Regions from separate parts of the Pseudomonas sp. St316 genome, predicted to be linked through region 2. Evidence: predicted binding sites of a transcription regulator. Region 2 holds the regulator's gene; the other holds the start of a gene.

Region 1 (7,896 bases), 1.6 Mb from region 2:
CCACGGGCCGGGATGTTGTACTCAAGGCGCACACGGCCCTTGCCATCCGGAACCATGTTGGTCAGGTCGCCCTTGCGCAGGCCCATTTGCTCCATGATCGCGCCCTGGGATTCTTCCGGCAGGTCGATGGTCACGTTTTCGTACGGTTCGTGCTTGACGCCGTCAACCATACGGATGATCACTTCAGGACGACCCACGCCCATTTCGAAGCCTTCGCGACGCATGGTTTCGATCAGAACCGAGAGGTGCAGCTCACCACGGCCGGAGACCTTGAACTTGTCAGCCGAGTCGCCTTCTTCAACGCGCAGTGCAACGTTGTACAGCAGCTCTTTGTCCAGGCGTTCCTTGATGTTACGGCTGGTGACGAACTTGCCTTCACGGCCGCAGAACGGCGAGTCGTTAACCTGGAAGGTCATCGAAACGGTTGGTTCGTCAACGGTCAGCGGCTTCATCGCTTCGACGTTCAGTGGGTCGCACAGAGTGTCGGAGATAAACAGCTGGTCGAAGCCGCTGATGCAGACGATGTCGCCGGCCGCTGCTTCTTCAACGTCGATACGGTGCAGGCCGTGGTGACCCATCAGTTTGAGGATACGACCGTTACGCTTCTTGCCGTCGGCATCGATAGCGACCACCGGGGTGTTCGGCTTGATGCGACCACGGGCGATACGGCCAACGCCGATCACACCCAGGAAGCTGTTGTAGTCCAGCGCGGAGATTTGCATCTGGAACGGACCGTCACGGTCGACTTTCGGCGCCGGTACGTCGTCGACGATCGACTGGTACAGCGGGGTCATGTCTTCAGCCATGGCGGTGTGGTCCAGACCGGCAATACCGTTCAGGGCCGAGGCGTAGACGACTTTGAAGTCCAGCTGTTCTTCGGTGGCACCGAGGTTGTCGAACAGGTCGAAGATCTGGTCCAGAACCCAGTCCGGACGCGCGCCTGGACGGTCAACCTTGTTGATGACCACGATCGGACGCAGGCCGGCTTCGAAAGCCTTCTTGGTCACGAAACGGGTTTGCGGCATAGGGCCGTCTTGAGCGTCAACCAGCAGCAGCACGGAGTCGACCATCGACATCACGCGCTCTACTTCACCACCGAAGTCGGCGTGGCCCGGGGTGTCCACGATGTTGATGTGGTAGCCATTCCAGTTGATGGCGGTGTTTTTCGCCAGGATGGTAATACCGCGCTCTTTTTCCTGGTCGTTGGAGTCCATCACGCGCTCGTCGTTGAGCTCGTTGCGCTCCAGGGTGCCGGATTGACGCAAGAGTTTGTCTACCAGGGTGGTCTTACCATGGTCAACGTGAGCAATGATGGCGATGTTGCGTAGATTTTCGATCACTTGTGTATCTCGATCAGAGGATTCGGTGTGCTGACAGGTCGTGGCAGCGATTTACGTTGAGTCCGACAAAGCCGTTACAGCCTGTCGGCGGCGTCGGGGGGCCGGTGACGCAGGCCACAGGCAAACAGCCCCGGGCACTTAGCTCGGTCGATAAACGCGCACATTGGCATGCCCCTCACTGAGCAAATGGTGGGCATGCAGGCGACTCATCACGCCTTTGTCGCAATACAGCAGGTACTGGCGAGTAGGGTCCAGTTCCTTGAAACGCGCGTTCACGGCATAGAACGGCATCGTTTTTACCTCGATGCCGGCGATGCTCAGCGGGTCGTCTTCAGCGTCGTCCGGGTGACGGATGTCGATGATGATCTGACCAGCCAGCGCTTCGCCGACTTCTTCAATCTGAATGTCCTGGCCCAACTCATCGATGACTCGATCGATTGGCACCAGCCTGGCGTTTTCGAGCGCACGCTCGAGCACCGCCATGTCGAATTCTTTCTCTTCGTGTTCCACCCGCCCGCGCTTGGCCGCCGTCTTCGGATTGACCGAGATGACGCCGCAGTACTCCGGCATGTGCCGGGCAAACTCGGCGGTGCCGATTTCATTGGCCTGGTCGATGATGTCCTGCTTGTGGCTGGCAATCAGCGGCCGCAAGACCAGCTTCTCGGTCACGCAGTCGATCACCGACAGGTTCGGCAGCGTCTGGCTCGACACCTGGGAGATCGCCTCGCCGGTCACCAGCGCATCGATTTGCAGGCGGTCGGCAATTCGAGAAGCGGCGCGCAACATCATACGCTTCAAAATGACGCCCATATGACTGTTATCGACTTTGCCGAGAATCTCGCCCAGGACTTCTTCGAACGGCACGCTCACAAATAACACGCGTTGGGAGCTGCCGTACTTCTTCCAGATGAAGTGCGCCACTTCCATCACACCCAGTTCATGGGCGCGCCCGCCGAGGTTGAAGAAGCAGAAATGGCTCATCAACCCGCGCCGCATGATCTGGTAGGCGGCCACCGTGGAGTCAAAGCCGCCGGACATCAGCACCAGGGTCTGCTCCAGCGAACCCAGCGGATAACCGCCGATGCTGTTGTGCTGGCTGTGGATCACGAACAGCCGCTGGTCGCGAATTTCGATGCGCACTTCGATCTGCGGGTCTTTCAGCGAAATACCGGCCGCGCCGCACTGTCGGCGCAACTGGCTGCCGACGTACTTCTCCACATCCATCGAACTGAAAGGGTGCTTGCCGGCACGCTTGCAGCGCACCGAAAAGATCTTGCCGGCCAGGGCATCACCATAATGAAGCATGCACTTGGCAAGGATGTCGTCGAAATCCCCCAGCGGGTATTCATCGACTTGCAGGAAATGCGCGATGCCCGGCATGCAGCTCAGGCGCTCGGTCATTTCCTTCAGGAGCTTGGGTTCGCTGACACGGGTTTCCAGCTCGAGGTTGTCCCACACGCCATTCACCACCACGGCCGGGTCCAGGTCTCGGAGCACGGCGCGGATGTTCTTGGCCAACTGGCGGATGAAACGCATCCGTACCGGGCGGCTCTTGATGGTGATCTCGGGGAAGACTTTTACGATTAGTTTCATGAAAACAGCGCGCGAACGGCCAGCCGAAAAAGGGGGGCGCGGATTATAGCGGAAATTGCTCAAGGTTTAACCAGTTAATGTGCAGTTCGTTTTCAATGCACCAAAACAGGTCATAACCACAATTGCGCGCCACATTGCGGTGCGCAATTGTTCGACAATCCGCTATACCTACCCTCCAAGAGCGTGGATTTGGTGCAAAACACCCATGCTGGGGCACTGGCATGCAATTTGCTCCCTTGTGAGGCAGGTTGCCATGGCAGAGTATTCGCGCCGGCATCACCCATATCTAAGGGCACTCCACTACCCGCCCGAAGCCACCCGGAGGACATATGTCGAAGTCGGTTCAACTCATCAAAGATCATGACGTCAAGTGGATTGATCTGCGCTTCACTGACACCAAAGGTACTCAACATCACGTGACCATGCCGGCTCGTGATGCGCTGGACGACGAATTCTTTGAAATCGGGAAAATGTTCGACGGTTCCTCCATCTCCGGCTGGAAAGGCATCGAAGCCTCCGACATGATCCTGATGCCGGACGACGAAACCGCCGTCCTGGACCCGTTCACCGAAGAGCCGACCCTGATCCTGGTCTGCGACATCATCGAACCTTCGACCATGCAAGGCTATGACCGCGACCCACGCGCCATCGCCCACCGCGCCGAGGAATACCTGAAGTCCACCGGTATCGGTGACACCGCTTTCTTCGGTCCTGAGCCTGAGTTCTTCATCTTCGACTCGGTCAAATTCAAGTCCGACATCTCCGGTTCCATGTTCAAGATTTTCTCCGAACAAGGTTCGTGGATGTCCGACCAGGACGTGGAAGGCGGCAACAAAGGCCACCGTCCAGGTGTCAAGGGCGGCTACTTCCCGGTTCCACCGTTCGACTTCGACCACGAAATCCGTACCTCCATGTGCAACGCACTGGAAGAAATGGGCCAGACCGTTGAAGTTCACCACCACGAAGTGGCAACTGCCGGCCAGAACGAAATCGGCGTGAAATTCAACACGCTGGTCAAGAAGGCTGACGAAGTTCAGACCCTGAAGTACGTCGTGCACAACGTGGCCGATGCCTATGGCCGCACCGCGACCTTCATGCCGAAGCCACTCTACGGTGACAACGGTTCGGGCATGCACGTTCACGTGTCGATCTCCAAAGACGGCAAGAACACCTTCGCTGGCGAAGGCTATGCCGGTCTGTCGGACACCGCCCTGTACTTCATCGGCGGCATCATCAAGCACGGTAAGGCCCTGAACGGCTTCACCAACCCGTCGACCAACTCCTACAAGCGTCTGGTCCCAGGCTTCGAAGCCCCGGTGATGCTGGCCTACTCGGCTCGCAACCGTTCCGCCTCGATCCGTATTCCTTACGTCAACAGCCCTAAAGCTCGTCGTATCGAAGCACGCTTCCCGGATCCAGCTGCCAACCCGTACCTGGCCTTCGCTGCACTGATGATGGCCGGTCTGGACGGTATCCAGAACAAGATCCACCCTGGCGATGCCGCTGACAAAAACCTGTATGACCTGCCGCCTGAAGAGGCCAAGGAAATCCCACAGGTGTGTGGCAGCCTGAAAGAAGCCCTGGAAGAGCTGGACAAGGGCCGCGCGTTCCTGACCAAGGGCGGCGTATTCAGCGATGACTTCATCGACGCTTACATCGCACTGAAAAGCGAAGAAGAAATCAAGGTTCGCACCTTCGTACACCCACTGGAATACGAGCTGTACTACAGCTGCTAATCCAGTAAACGCCGCCACGCACGGCGTGAATAAAGAGAGGCCTCCTTCGGGAGGCCTTTTTTATGGGCGCCGGTTACGTGCATGATGCCTCGTCGCTCCCCCATAGAAAACGAGACTGCCCATGACTTTGCGCTTCAAGCTCTGCCTTGCCCTGTCTGCCGCGCTGCTGGCCTGCACCGCCGAAGCCGCCTCGGCCCCCGCCCCTGAAGCCCTTACCCCGTTGCTTAACGCCATTGGCGAACGCCTGGCCCTTGGCGATCAAGTGGCGTTGAGCAAATGGGACAGCCATAAACCGGTAGAAGACCGTCAGCGCGAGCGAGAAGTGATTGCCGCCGCCGTCGCCCAGGCGCCGGCCTACAAGCTGAGTGGCGAAACCGTGGAAGCGTTTTTCGCCGCCCAGATAGAAGCCAACAAAATGGTGCAGTACATCAACCTCTCCGACTGGGCCATGGCAGGCAAGGCCCCGGACCTTCCGCGCCCGGACCTGGTGGGACAGATCCGCCCGCAACTCGATCGACTGCAAAAACGCCTGCTGCAACAACTGGCCGACTTCGCCCCCTACCGCACCGACCCGCAGTGCCCGCAATGGCTGGCCCGAGCTACCCACAATGACAAGCAGCACCCCGTGCACCGCCTCGCCCTGATCCGGGCGACCGGAGAGCTGTGTATCCCCACAAAAGCTTAAAACAACACCCCTTCCCCTGTGGGAGCGAGCTTGCTCGCGATAAGGCCGGCACAGCCAATATCTCAGTGACTGACACGCCGCTATCGCGAGCAAGCTCGCTCCCACAGGGGCTGAGCGCAACAACTTGGGTCAATCCCCATCCCTGACCTATGCTGCAACCCATCACTTTTCATTTTCGGTCGATTTTCCATGGGTCGCGGTTTTTCAATCATCCTGTTGCTGCTGTTGGCGCTGCCTGCCGCTGCGCAGATCTACAAGTACACCGACGCCGAGGGCAACACCGCCTACAGCAACCAGCCGCCCCAGGGCGTACCGGCCCAGACGGTGGAGTTGCCGCCGCTCAACAGCATCGAACGCCAATCCCCGGCCAGCCCGGCCACACCGCCAGCCCCCGCCAACAACGACGAGCCGCGCAATGCCTACGAGATATTGGAACTGACGGACATCCCCAACGAAGAGGCCCTGCGCGCCAACAACGGCACCTTCACCGTTGGCGTGCACGCTCAACCGCGCCTGCGCAGCCCGCACCTGTTCCGGTTACTGTTGGACGGACAGCCCTACGGCCAGCCGAGCAACGTGCCGCGCCTGCAGTTGATGAATATCGATCGGGGCGAACACAGCCTGGCGGTTCAAGTCATCGACGGCGAAAACCTCGTGCAGCAAAGCGAAACCGTCACCTTCACCGTGCAGCGGGTGCACCAGCCATGATCCGCTGGCTGCTCGCGCTTAGCCTGGCGCTGGCGGCACTGCCAGGGGTGGCGCAGGTCTACACCTACATCGATGCCCAGGGTAATCGCGTCTTCACCGATCAGCCGCGCCCCGGCAATGCGAAGAAAGTCCAACTGCCACCCGGCAACCGGATGCCGACGCCGCCCCCGGGTACACACTCGGCGCCCACCGCCGAAGCTCGGCCCGAGCCCTTGTTTCATTACGAAATGCTCCGACTGTTGATACCCGAGCCGGACGCGACGATACGCAGCACCGCAGGCGAACTGATCGTCAGCGTCACCAGCGAACCCGGCCTGAAAAAAGGCCACCGCTACCGCCTGCTACTCGACGGCCAGCCGACGGGTGCGCCGGGGCCAAGCCCGGTGTTTGCCTTGAGCAACATCGATCGAGGCACCCATCAACTGGCGGTAGAAATCCTCGATGAGCAGGACCGCATCGTCGAACGCACCGCCAACCAGCCCTTCCATATGCAACGCATGTCACTGGCGCAAAAGCGCCGCATCAAACCCTGCGCCACGGCCGATTACGGTCAACGCCCCGAGTGCCCACTCGCCGAAAAGCCTGAAGAAGAAAAAAGCAGCATCCTGCCGTTCTTCTGATGCCGCCCAAGCTCGCGCACTATATTGGTGCAAATATTTGCACGCTACTCAGTTTCCAAACCCATTTTGGTTCGAAAGTACCCGAAAAAGCTGGCAGAACGCCACGCAACTGGGCGAAAAACACCTTTTTGAGGCTCTAAACGCTTCTTTTCGGAGCCTTGGTTTGGTTTTTGCATTTTCCTTGTAACAGCGCATTAATCGCGCGCGCAATTTGGGACCGGTCCCGATTTGCTACGCTCCAAAAGAGGTCCTGATGACCATTAGCGACGCACTACACCGCTTGCTGCTCGACAACCTCACCACCGCGACCATCCTGCTCGATGCTGAACTGCGCCTCGAGTACATGAACCCGGCGGCAGAGATGCTCCTGGCCGTCAGTGGCCAGCGCAGCCATGGGCAGTTCATCAGCGAACTGTTCACCGAATCCGCCGAGGCACTCAACTCCCTGCGCCAGGCGGTGGAACAAGCCCATCCGTTTACCAAGCGCGAAGCGATGCTCACCGCGCTGACCGGCCAGACCCTGACCGTGGACTATGCGGTTACACCGATCCTGAACAACGGCGCCACCCTGCTGTTGCTGGAAGTCCACCCGCGTGATCGCCTTCTGCGTATCACCAAGGAAGAAGCGCAATTGTCCAAGCAGGAAACCAGCAAGATGCTGGTGCGCGGCCTGGCCCATGAGATCAAGAACCCCCTCGGCGGGATCCGTGGCGCGGCGCAGTTGCTCGCCCGCGAACTGCCGGAAGAAAGCCTCAAGGACTACACCAACGTCATCATTGAAGAAGCCGACCGCCTGCGAAACCTGGTGGACCGCATGCTCGGCTCGAACAAGCTGCCATCGCTGGCGATGTGCAACGTCCATGAAGTGCTGGAGCGCGTCAGCAGCCTGGTGGAAGCGGAAAGCCAGGGTTGCATCACGCTGGTGCGCGACTATGACCCGAGCATTCCCGATGTCCTGATCGATCGCGAGCAGATGATCCAGGCCGTGCTGAACATCGTGCGCAACGCAATGCAAGCCATCAGCAGCCAGAACGAGCTGCGCCTGGGCCGCATCAGCCTGCGTACCCGCGCCATGCGCCAGTTCACCATCGGCCATGTGCGCCATCGCCTGGTGACCAAGATCGAGATCATCGACAACGGCCCGGGCATCCCTGCCGAGCTGCAGGAAACCATCTTTTTCCCCATGGTCAGCGGCCGTCCGGACGGTACCGGGC
Region 2 (7,896 bases):
GGCATGCAAACCCAGCTTGTTGATGATTTCAATTTCCTGAGCAGGCATCGCGATGTGAATCCTTTAGCTGAGGTCGCGGTGGCGAACCTGGACGTTCTTCAGGGATTGTTGCAGGAGCTGACCCAGGCGTTCGGTCAGGTAGACGGAGCGGTGATGGCCGCCGGTACAGCCGATGGCGATCGTGACATAGGCACGGTTGCTCGCCGCAAAGCGGGGCAGCCATTTGAGCAGGTAGCTGGAGATGTCCTGGTACATTTCCTCGACATCCGGCTGGGCGGCCAGGTAGTCGATCACCGGTTGGTCGAGCCCGGACTGCGCGCGCAATTCCGGTTTCCAATAAGGGTTGGGCAGGCAACGCACATCGAACACCAGGTCGGCGTCTACGGGCATGCCACGCTTGAAACCGAACGACTCCACCAGGAACGCCGTGCCCGGCTCGGGTTGGTTGAGCAGGCGCAGCTTGATCGTGTCACGCAACTGATACAGGTTCAGGTGCGTGGTGTTGACCTTCAGGTCTGCCAGATCGGCGATCGGCCCCAGTAGCTGGCTTTCATCCTCGATGGCTTCGGCCAGGGAGCGGTTGGCATTGCTCAGCGGGTGGCGCCGGCGGGTTTCGGAAAAGCGCTTGAGCAGTGTCTCTTCATCGGCATCCAGGTACAGCACGTCGCACTGGATATGCCGGCTGCGCACTTCCTCGAGCAGTTCAGGAAAACGCGACAGGTGGCTTGGCAGGTTACGCGCATCGATGGACACCGCCACCAGCGGCTGCGCCAACTCGGTGTGGATCAGGGCGCGCTCGGCCAGTTCCGGCAGCAGGCCGGCGGGCAGGTTGTCGATGCAATAGTAGCCGCTGTCCTCAAGCACGTTGAGGGCCGTGCTTTTACCGGAGCCGGAGCGGCCACTGACAATGATCATGCGCATTTTTTAATGACCGTTCTGCTCGTCCAGGACAACCTGGTACAAAGCTTCGTTACTCGGTGCGCTGCGCAGTTTTTCGCGCACTTCCTTGCGGTCCAGCATGCTGGCAATCTGGCGCAGCAGCTCAAGGTGCGCATCGGTCGCTGCCTCCGGTACCAGCAATACAAAAAGCAGGTCGACCGGGGCGCCGTCGATGGCGTCGAAATCTATAGCGGTTTCAAGGTGCAACAGCGCGCTGATCGGCGCGGCACAACCCTTGAGACGGCAGTGGGGAATGGCGATGCCGTTGCCAAAACCGGTGGAACCGAGTTTTTCACGGGCAACGAGGGCCTCGAAGACGTCCTGCATTTCCAGATCCGGCACCTCGCGGTGGATCAGGTTGGCAATGTGTTCGAGGGCTTTCTTTTTACTGCCGCCCGGCGCGTTCACTTGGGAACGGCCGGGGGTCAGGATGGTTTCTAGTCGGATCATGGATTGGGGGGGTTAACGACCGGTTGCGCCCTGGAGGAGGCTCTGGGTCTTTTCCTTATGCTTTTTGAGTTGGCGATCCAGCTTGTCGGTCAGCAGGTCAATCGCGGCATACATGTCTGTGTGCTCTGCGTTGGCGACCACTTGTCCGCCGGGAATATGCAGCGTGGCTTCGATTTTCTGCAGCAGCTTCTCGACGGTCATCGTGACTTGCACGTTGGTGATCTTGTCGAAATGCCTCTCCAATCGGTCGAGCTTTTCGCCGACGTAGATGCGCAGGGGTTCGGTCACTTCCAGTTGGTGTCCACTGATCTTGACTTGCATACAGCTTCTCCTTCGTTGCCAGTGCATAAAGCGGCAGGCAGAAATGCCTGCCACTGGAACGCTGTGGCGTGGCCTGTTACATCAACCGCTTGCGTTCGCTCGAAGGCGCGATCCCGAGGGATTCGCGGTATTTGGCGACGGTACGGCGGGCCACCTGAATGCCTTGTGCCTCCAGTAAACCAGCGATCTTGCTGTCACTCAACGGCTTTTTCTGATTTTCCGCAGCCACCAGTTTTTTGATGATCGCGCGGATGGCCGTGGACGAGCATTCGCCGCCTTCGGAGGTGCTGACGTGGCTGGAGAAAAAGTATTTCAATTCATAGATGCCCCGAGGGGTATGCATGAATTTCTGGGTGGTTACCCGGGAAATCGTCGACTCGTGCATGCCCACCGCCTCGGCAATGTCATGCAGGACCAACGGTTTCATCGCTTCATCGCCGTACTCCAGGAAGCCGCGCTGATGCTCGACGATCTGGGTGGCCACTTTCATCAGGGTTTCGTTGCGGCTTTGCAGGCTCTTGATGAACCAGCGCGCTTCCTGCAACTGGTTGCGCATGAAGGTGTTGTCGGCGCTGGTGTCGGCGCGCTTCACAAAGCCGGCGTACTGGGCGTTGACCCGCAGCTTGGGCATCGACTCCTGGTTGAGCTCCACCAGCCAGCGATCATTGTGCTTGCGCACGATCACGTCGGGGACCACATATTCGGGCTCGGTGGATTCGATCTGCGAGCCGGGGCGCGGATTGAGGCTCTGCACCAGTTCGATGACCTGGCGCAGCTCATCTTCCTTGAGCTTCATGCGACGCATCAGTTGGCTGTAGTCGCGGCCACCCAACAGGTCGATGTAATCGGTGACCAGGCGCTTGGCTTCGGCCAACCAGGGTGTCTTGGCGGACAACTGGCGCAGTTGCAGCAACAGGCATTCGCCCAGGTTGCGGGCGCCGATGCCGGCTGGTTCGAACTGCTGGATGCGATGAAGGACGGCTTCGATCTCGTCCAGCTCGATGTCGAGCTCGGGGTCGAAGGCCTCGAGGATTTCCTCGAGGGTCTCGTCCAGGTAGCCCTGGTTGTTGATGCAATCGATCAGGGTCACGGCGATCAGGCGATCGGTATCGGACATCGGCGCCAGGTTCAACTGCCACAGCAGATGGCTTTGCAGGCTTTCGCCAGCAGAGGTGCGGGTGGTGAAGTCCCACTCGTCGTCATCGCTGCTCGGCAGGCTGCTGGCGCTGGTCTGGTAGACGTCGTCCCAGGCCGTGTCCACCGGCAGTTCGTTGGGGATGCGTTCGTTCCATTCGCCATCCTCGAGGTTGTCCACCGTCGGGGCGGTTTCCTGGTAGGCCGGTTCAGGGATTTCGGTGTTGGTCTTCTGCTCGACGTTGTCGGCCAGCGGGTCGGTGTTGTCGAAGTCGTCGCCTTCTTCCTGGCGTTCGAGCATCGGATTGGACTCCAGGGCCTCCTGGATTTCCTGTTGCAGGTCCAGGGTCGACAATTGGAGCAGGCGGATGGCCTGTTGCAGCTGCGGTGTCATCGTCAGCTGCTGGCCCATTCTCAAGACTAGCGATGGTTTCATGGCAGGGGCTTAACACCTTATTCGCCGGCGCACATGCGCCATCCACTACAGGGCGCCGAGGCGCCAAACTTAAGCAAATTATATGCCTGAAACTGAAGTGTTTGCCTAGAGCGTCGCCATAATAAAATTAAACGACGCTCGGGCAATTCGCCAGACACTTGTGCTTACAGGCGGAACTCATGGCCCAGATACACTTCCTTGACCAGGTCATTGGCCAGGATGGCTGCCGAATCGCCTTCGGCGATCAGTTGGCCGTCGTTGACAATGTAGGCGGTTTCGCAGATATCCAGCGTCTCGCGCACGTTGTGGTCGGTGATCAGCACGCCGATCCCCTTGGCCTTGAGGTGATGGATGATCTGCTTGATGTCGCCCACCGAGATGGGGTCCACGCCGGCGAACGGTTCGTCGAGCAGGATGAACTTCGGTGCGGTGGCCAGGGCGCGGGCGATTTCCACGCGACGGCGCTCGCCACCGGACAGGCTCATGCCCAGGTTGTCGCGAATATGACTGATGTGGAATTCCTGTAGCAGGCTTTCCAGCTCCTGGCGACGACCGGCCTTGTCGAGTTCCTTGCGGGTCTCGAGGATTGCCATGATGTTGTCGGCAACCGACAGTTTGCGGAAAATCGACGCTTCTTGCGGCAAATAGCCGATACCTGCCTTCGCCCGACCGTGCATTGGCTGGTGGCTGACATCCAGGTCGTCGATCAGCACGCGACCCTGATCGGCCTGGACCAGGCCGACGATCATGTAGAAGCAGGTGGTCTTGCCCGCGCCGTTGGGGCCGAGCAGGCCGACGATCTGGCCGCTGTCGATGGACAGGCTGACATCGCGCACGACTTGACGGCTCTTGTAGCTCTTGGCCAGATGCTGAGCTTTCAGAGTTGCCATTACTGGGCCTTCTGCTCGTCGGTTTTCTTTTTCGGTTGGATCACCATGTCGATCCGCGGACGCGACTCGGTCACCTTGCTGCCGGTGGCGCGACCGGCGCTGGCGAGTTTCTTGTTGGTGTCGTAGACGATTTTCTCGCCTTGGGTCACGTTGTTGTCCTTGTCGACGACCTTGGCGCGGTCGATCAGGACCACGCGATCCTGGGAGGCGTGGTACTGGATGGTGATCCCGTAGCCCTGCACAGGCTTGGTATCGCCTGCGGTTTGCAGCTGCTCGAAATAGGCCAGGTTGCCCACCGAGGTGACTACGTCGATGTCGCCGGACGGGGTGCGGGTGATGGTCACGGTATTGCCGGTGACCTTCATCGAGCCCTGGGTGATGATCACGTCGCCTTTATAGGTGGCGACGCCATTCTTGTCGTCGAGCTGGGCATCGTCAGCCTGGATGCGGATAGGCTGGTTGCGGTCGTCGGGAAGAGCCCAGGCGCTCGCGCTTCCCAGTGCTGCGCCCAGACTGAGCAAAATAGGGAGGGTTTTAGCGAGCTTCATACTGTCCTCTTACGTTCGATAGCAGGTGTATCCTGCTTTCCTTCAAATACGCTTTCATTCCCGTGCCGGTCGATACACCCCCAGCGCCGTCGATTCTAACGGGTTGCTCGGTCTGCGCATATTGTTGCTGTGGGAACACGGTCATGCGCGTGCTGGTGATGATGGTCGTACGGTTTTTCTCGTCGGTTCGGGCAACGCGCACCGAGTCGATCAGTTCCACTTCGGTGCCGCCGGAATTGACCTCGGCGTGCTCGCTCTGCACATGCCACGGAAATTCGGTGCCGCGGAACATGTTCAGGTCGGGCTTGGTGACCAGCGTAATGTCAGTGGCCTTTACGTGGTCGACCTTGTCGGACGTCATCTCGTATTGCACTTTACCGTCGGGCAGGTACTGCAGGGTATGCGTGTTGGTCGCGTACCAGTCGATCTTTTCCTCGACCTGGGCCGCAGGCTGGTCGAGAAACCGTTCAGGGCTGATGTTCCAGTAGCCCACCGCAGCAAAAATCGCCGCGATACAACCGAACACCACAATGGTGCGAATCTTCTTGCTCAGCATAAATGGCTCACAGGTACGCGGCGTTGGCCGCTTCGAGGCGGCCCTGGGCGCGCAGGATCAGTTCACAGAATTCGCGGGCCGCACCTTCACCGCCTCGCGCTGTGGTGACGCCGTGGGCGTGCTCGCGGACGAAGCTGGCCGCGTTGGCGACCGCCATGCCCAGGCCGACCCGGCGAATCACGGGCAGGTCTGGCAGGTCGTCACCCAGGTAGGCCACCTGTTCATAGCTTAGGTTGAGTTGACCCAGAAGCTCGTCCAGCACCACCAGTTTGTCTTCGCGCCCCTGGTAAAGGTGTGGGATGCCGAGGTTCTTGGCGCGTCGCTCGACCACTGGGGTCTTGCGGCCGCTGATGATAGCGGTCTGCACGCCGGCAGCCATCAACATCTTGATGCCTTGGCCGTCGAGGGTGTTGAACGTCTTGAACTCGCTGCCGTCTTCAAGGAAGTACAGGCGACCGTCGGTCAGTACGCCGTCGACATCGAACACCGCCAGCTTGATGGCTTGGCCGCGTTGCAACAGGTCTGTGTTCATTTACATGACTCCCGCACGCAGCAAATCGTGCATGTTCAGGGCGCCCACCGGACGGTCTTCGTCGTCGACGACCACCAGGGCGCTGATCTTGTGGTCTTCCATGATTTTCAGGGCCTCGGCGGCGAGCATCTCGGCGCGGGCGGTCTTGCCGTGAGGCGTCATGACTTGCTCGATGGTCGCACTGTGGATGTCGATGGTGCGGTCCAGGGTGCGGCGCAGGTCGCCGTCGGTGAAGATTCCCGCGAGCTTGCCGTCGGCCTCCAGGACCACCGTCATGCCCAGCCCCTTGCGGGTCATCTCCATGAGCGCGTCCTTGAGCAGCGTGCCGCGCAGCACTTGCGGCAACTCCTGGCCTGCGTGCATCACATTTTCGACTTTCAGCAGCAGGCGACGGCCGAGGGCGCCACCGGGGTGGGAAAAGGCGAAATCTTCCGCGGTGAAGCCGCGGGCCTCCAGCAGCGCCACGGCCAGGGCGTCGCCCATGACCAATGCGGCGGTGGTGGAGGAGGTCGGTGCCAGGTTCAGCGGGCAGGCTTCGTGTTCGACATGAACATTGAGGTTCACTTCGGCGGCCTTGGCCAGCGGCGAGTCCGGGTTGCCGGTCATGCTGATCAACTGGATGCCCAGGCGCTTGATCAGCGGCAGCAGCGTGATGATCTCATTGGTGGAGCCGGAGTTGGACAGGGCCAGGATGACGTCGTCCCGGGTGATCATGCCCATGTCCCCGTGGCTGGCTTCGGCCGGATGGACAAAAAAAGCCGTGGTGCCGGTGCTGGCGAGGGTGGCTGCGATCTTGTTGCCGATGTGCCCGGACTTGCCCATGCCGACCACGACCACGCGGCCTTTGCTGGCCAGAATCATCTCGCAGGCGCGTACGAAATCAGCGTCGATATGGGGCACCAAGCCTTGCACGGCTTCGAGTTCGAGGCGGATGGTACGTTGTGCCGATTGAATCAGGTCGCTGGATTGGCTCATGTCAGAAATCGTATAGCCCGATGAAAAGGCGGCGATTATAGCGGCAATGAACAATTCCCTCACGTAAGTTCGTCATGCTTTGTTCGAACGGCCACAAGGTTCGACATAAAATGTAGCTTTTTACCTTAAGCCAGGTTTAACAGGGGGGTGTTGGCCTTGGGCGCTGGGCTGTTGCAGTGATATAGTTCGCCGCCGGTTCGCGTGCCCGGCGGTACCGGCGCTTGTCGGCTGCCCAGGGCATTCGAATGTGAGGCTGCATCGCAAGGAGTTTAGATGAGTGCCGACAACGCCTACGCGGTCGAGCTGAAGGGACTGTCCTTCAAGCGCGGGACGCGCAGCATTTTCAATGACATCGATATTCGCATACCACGCGGCAAGGTCACCGGCATCATGGGGCCTTCCGGGTGTGGCAAGACCACGCTGCTGCGGCTGATGGGCGCGCAGCTGCGTCCCAGCGCCGGCGAAGTGTGGGTCAATGGCCAGAATCTTCCCGAATTGTCTCGCGGCGACCTGTTCGATGCGCGCAAGCACATGGGCGTGCTGTTCCAGAGTGGCGCGCTGTTTACCGATCTCGATGTGTTCGAGAACGTGGCGTTTCCGCTGCGGGTCCATACCGACCTGCCGGAAGAGATGATCCGTGACATCGTCCTGCTCAAGTTGCAGGCTGTCGGGCTGCGGGGCGCCCTCGACCTGATGCCCGACGAGCTGTCCGGCGGCATGAAGCGTCGGGTCGCGCTGGCGCGGGCGATTGCCCTCGATCCGAAGATCCTCATGTACGACGAACCCTTCGTGGGTCAGGACCCGATCGCCATGGGTGTGCTCGTGCGCCTGATCCGCCTGCTCAACGATGCCCTGGGCATCACCAGTATCGTGGTGTCCCACGACTTGGCCGAAACCGCGAGCATTGCCGACTACATCTATGTGGTCGGCGATGGCCAGGTGCTGGGGCAGGGCACACCGCAAGAGTTGGCAGATTCGGACAACCCGCGTATCCGCCAATTCATGAAGGGTGATCCGGACGGGCCGGTGGCGTTCCACTTTCCGGCCACGGACTACCGTACCGATCTGCTGGGGAAGCGCTGATGCGCAAGAAATCACTGTTGGAAAGAATTCGC

Evidence for each region. The regulator sigma-54, encoded in region 2, starts transcription at its own class of promoters, with help from an activator protein. The targets are predictions, from matches to a motif close to ANTGGCATNNANNTTGCTNT.
Region 1: a site for sigma-54 is predicted at 3,149-3,168, ahead of glnA (type I glutamate--ammonia ligase). Genes of this name have one in related genera too.

The regions. Positions count from the first base shown of each region.
Region 1 covers NZ_AP021901.1:494,022-501,917, reverse strand. Annotated here, with positions in the region: gene typA (translational GTPase TypA) at 1-1,340, opposite strand, end outside; gene thiI (tRNA uracil 4-sulfurtransferase ThiI) at 1,479-2,933, opposite strand; gene glnA (type I glutamate--ammonia ligase) at 3,263-4,669, shown strand; gene KI237_RS02180 (chorismate mutase) at 4,791-5,354, shown strand; gene KI237_RS02175 (DUF4124 domain-containing protein) at 5,544-6,062, shown strand; gene KI237_RS02170 (DUF4124 domain-containing protein) at 6,059-6,682, shown strand; gene glnL (nitrogen regulation protein NR(II)) at 6,936-7,896, shown strand, end outside.
Region 2 covers NZ_AP021901.1:5,629,428-5,637,323, reverse strand. Annotated here, with positions in the region: gene KI237_RS25270 (HPr family phosphocarrier protein) at 1-48, opposite strand, end outside; gene rapZ (RNase adapter RapZ) at 64-921, opposite strand; gene ptsN (PTS IIA-like nitrogen regulatory protein PtsN) at 925-1,389, opposite strand; gene hpf (ribosome hibernation-promoting factor, HPF/YfiA family) at 1,402-1,710, opposite strand; gene KI237_RS25250 (RNA polymerase factor sigma-54) at 1,787-3,280, opposite strand; gene lptB (LPS export ABC transporter ATP-binding protein) at 3,445-4,170, opposite strand; gene lptA (lipopolysaccharide transport periplasmic protein LptA) at 4,170-4,718, opposite strand; gene lptC (LPS export ABC transporter periplasmic protein LptC) at 4,705-5,274, opposite strand; gene KI237_RS25230 (KdsC family phosphatase) at 5,282-5,806, opposite strand; gene KI237_RS25225 (KpsF/GutQ family sugar-phosphate isomerase) at 5,807-6,781, opposite strand; gene KI237_RS25220 (ATP-binding cassette domain-containing protein) at 7,055-7,864, shown strand; gene mlaE (lipid asymmetry maintenance ABC transporter permease subunit MlaE) at 7,864-7,896, shown strand, end outside.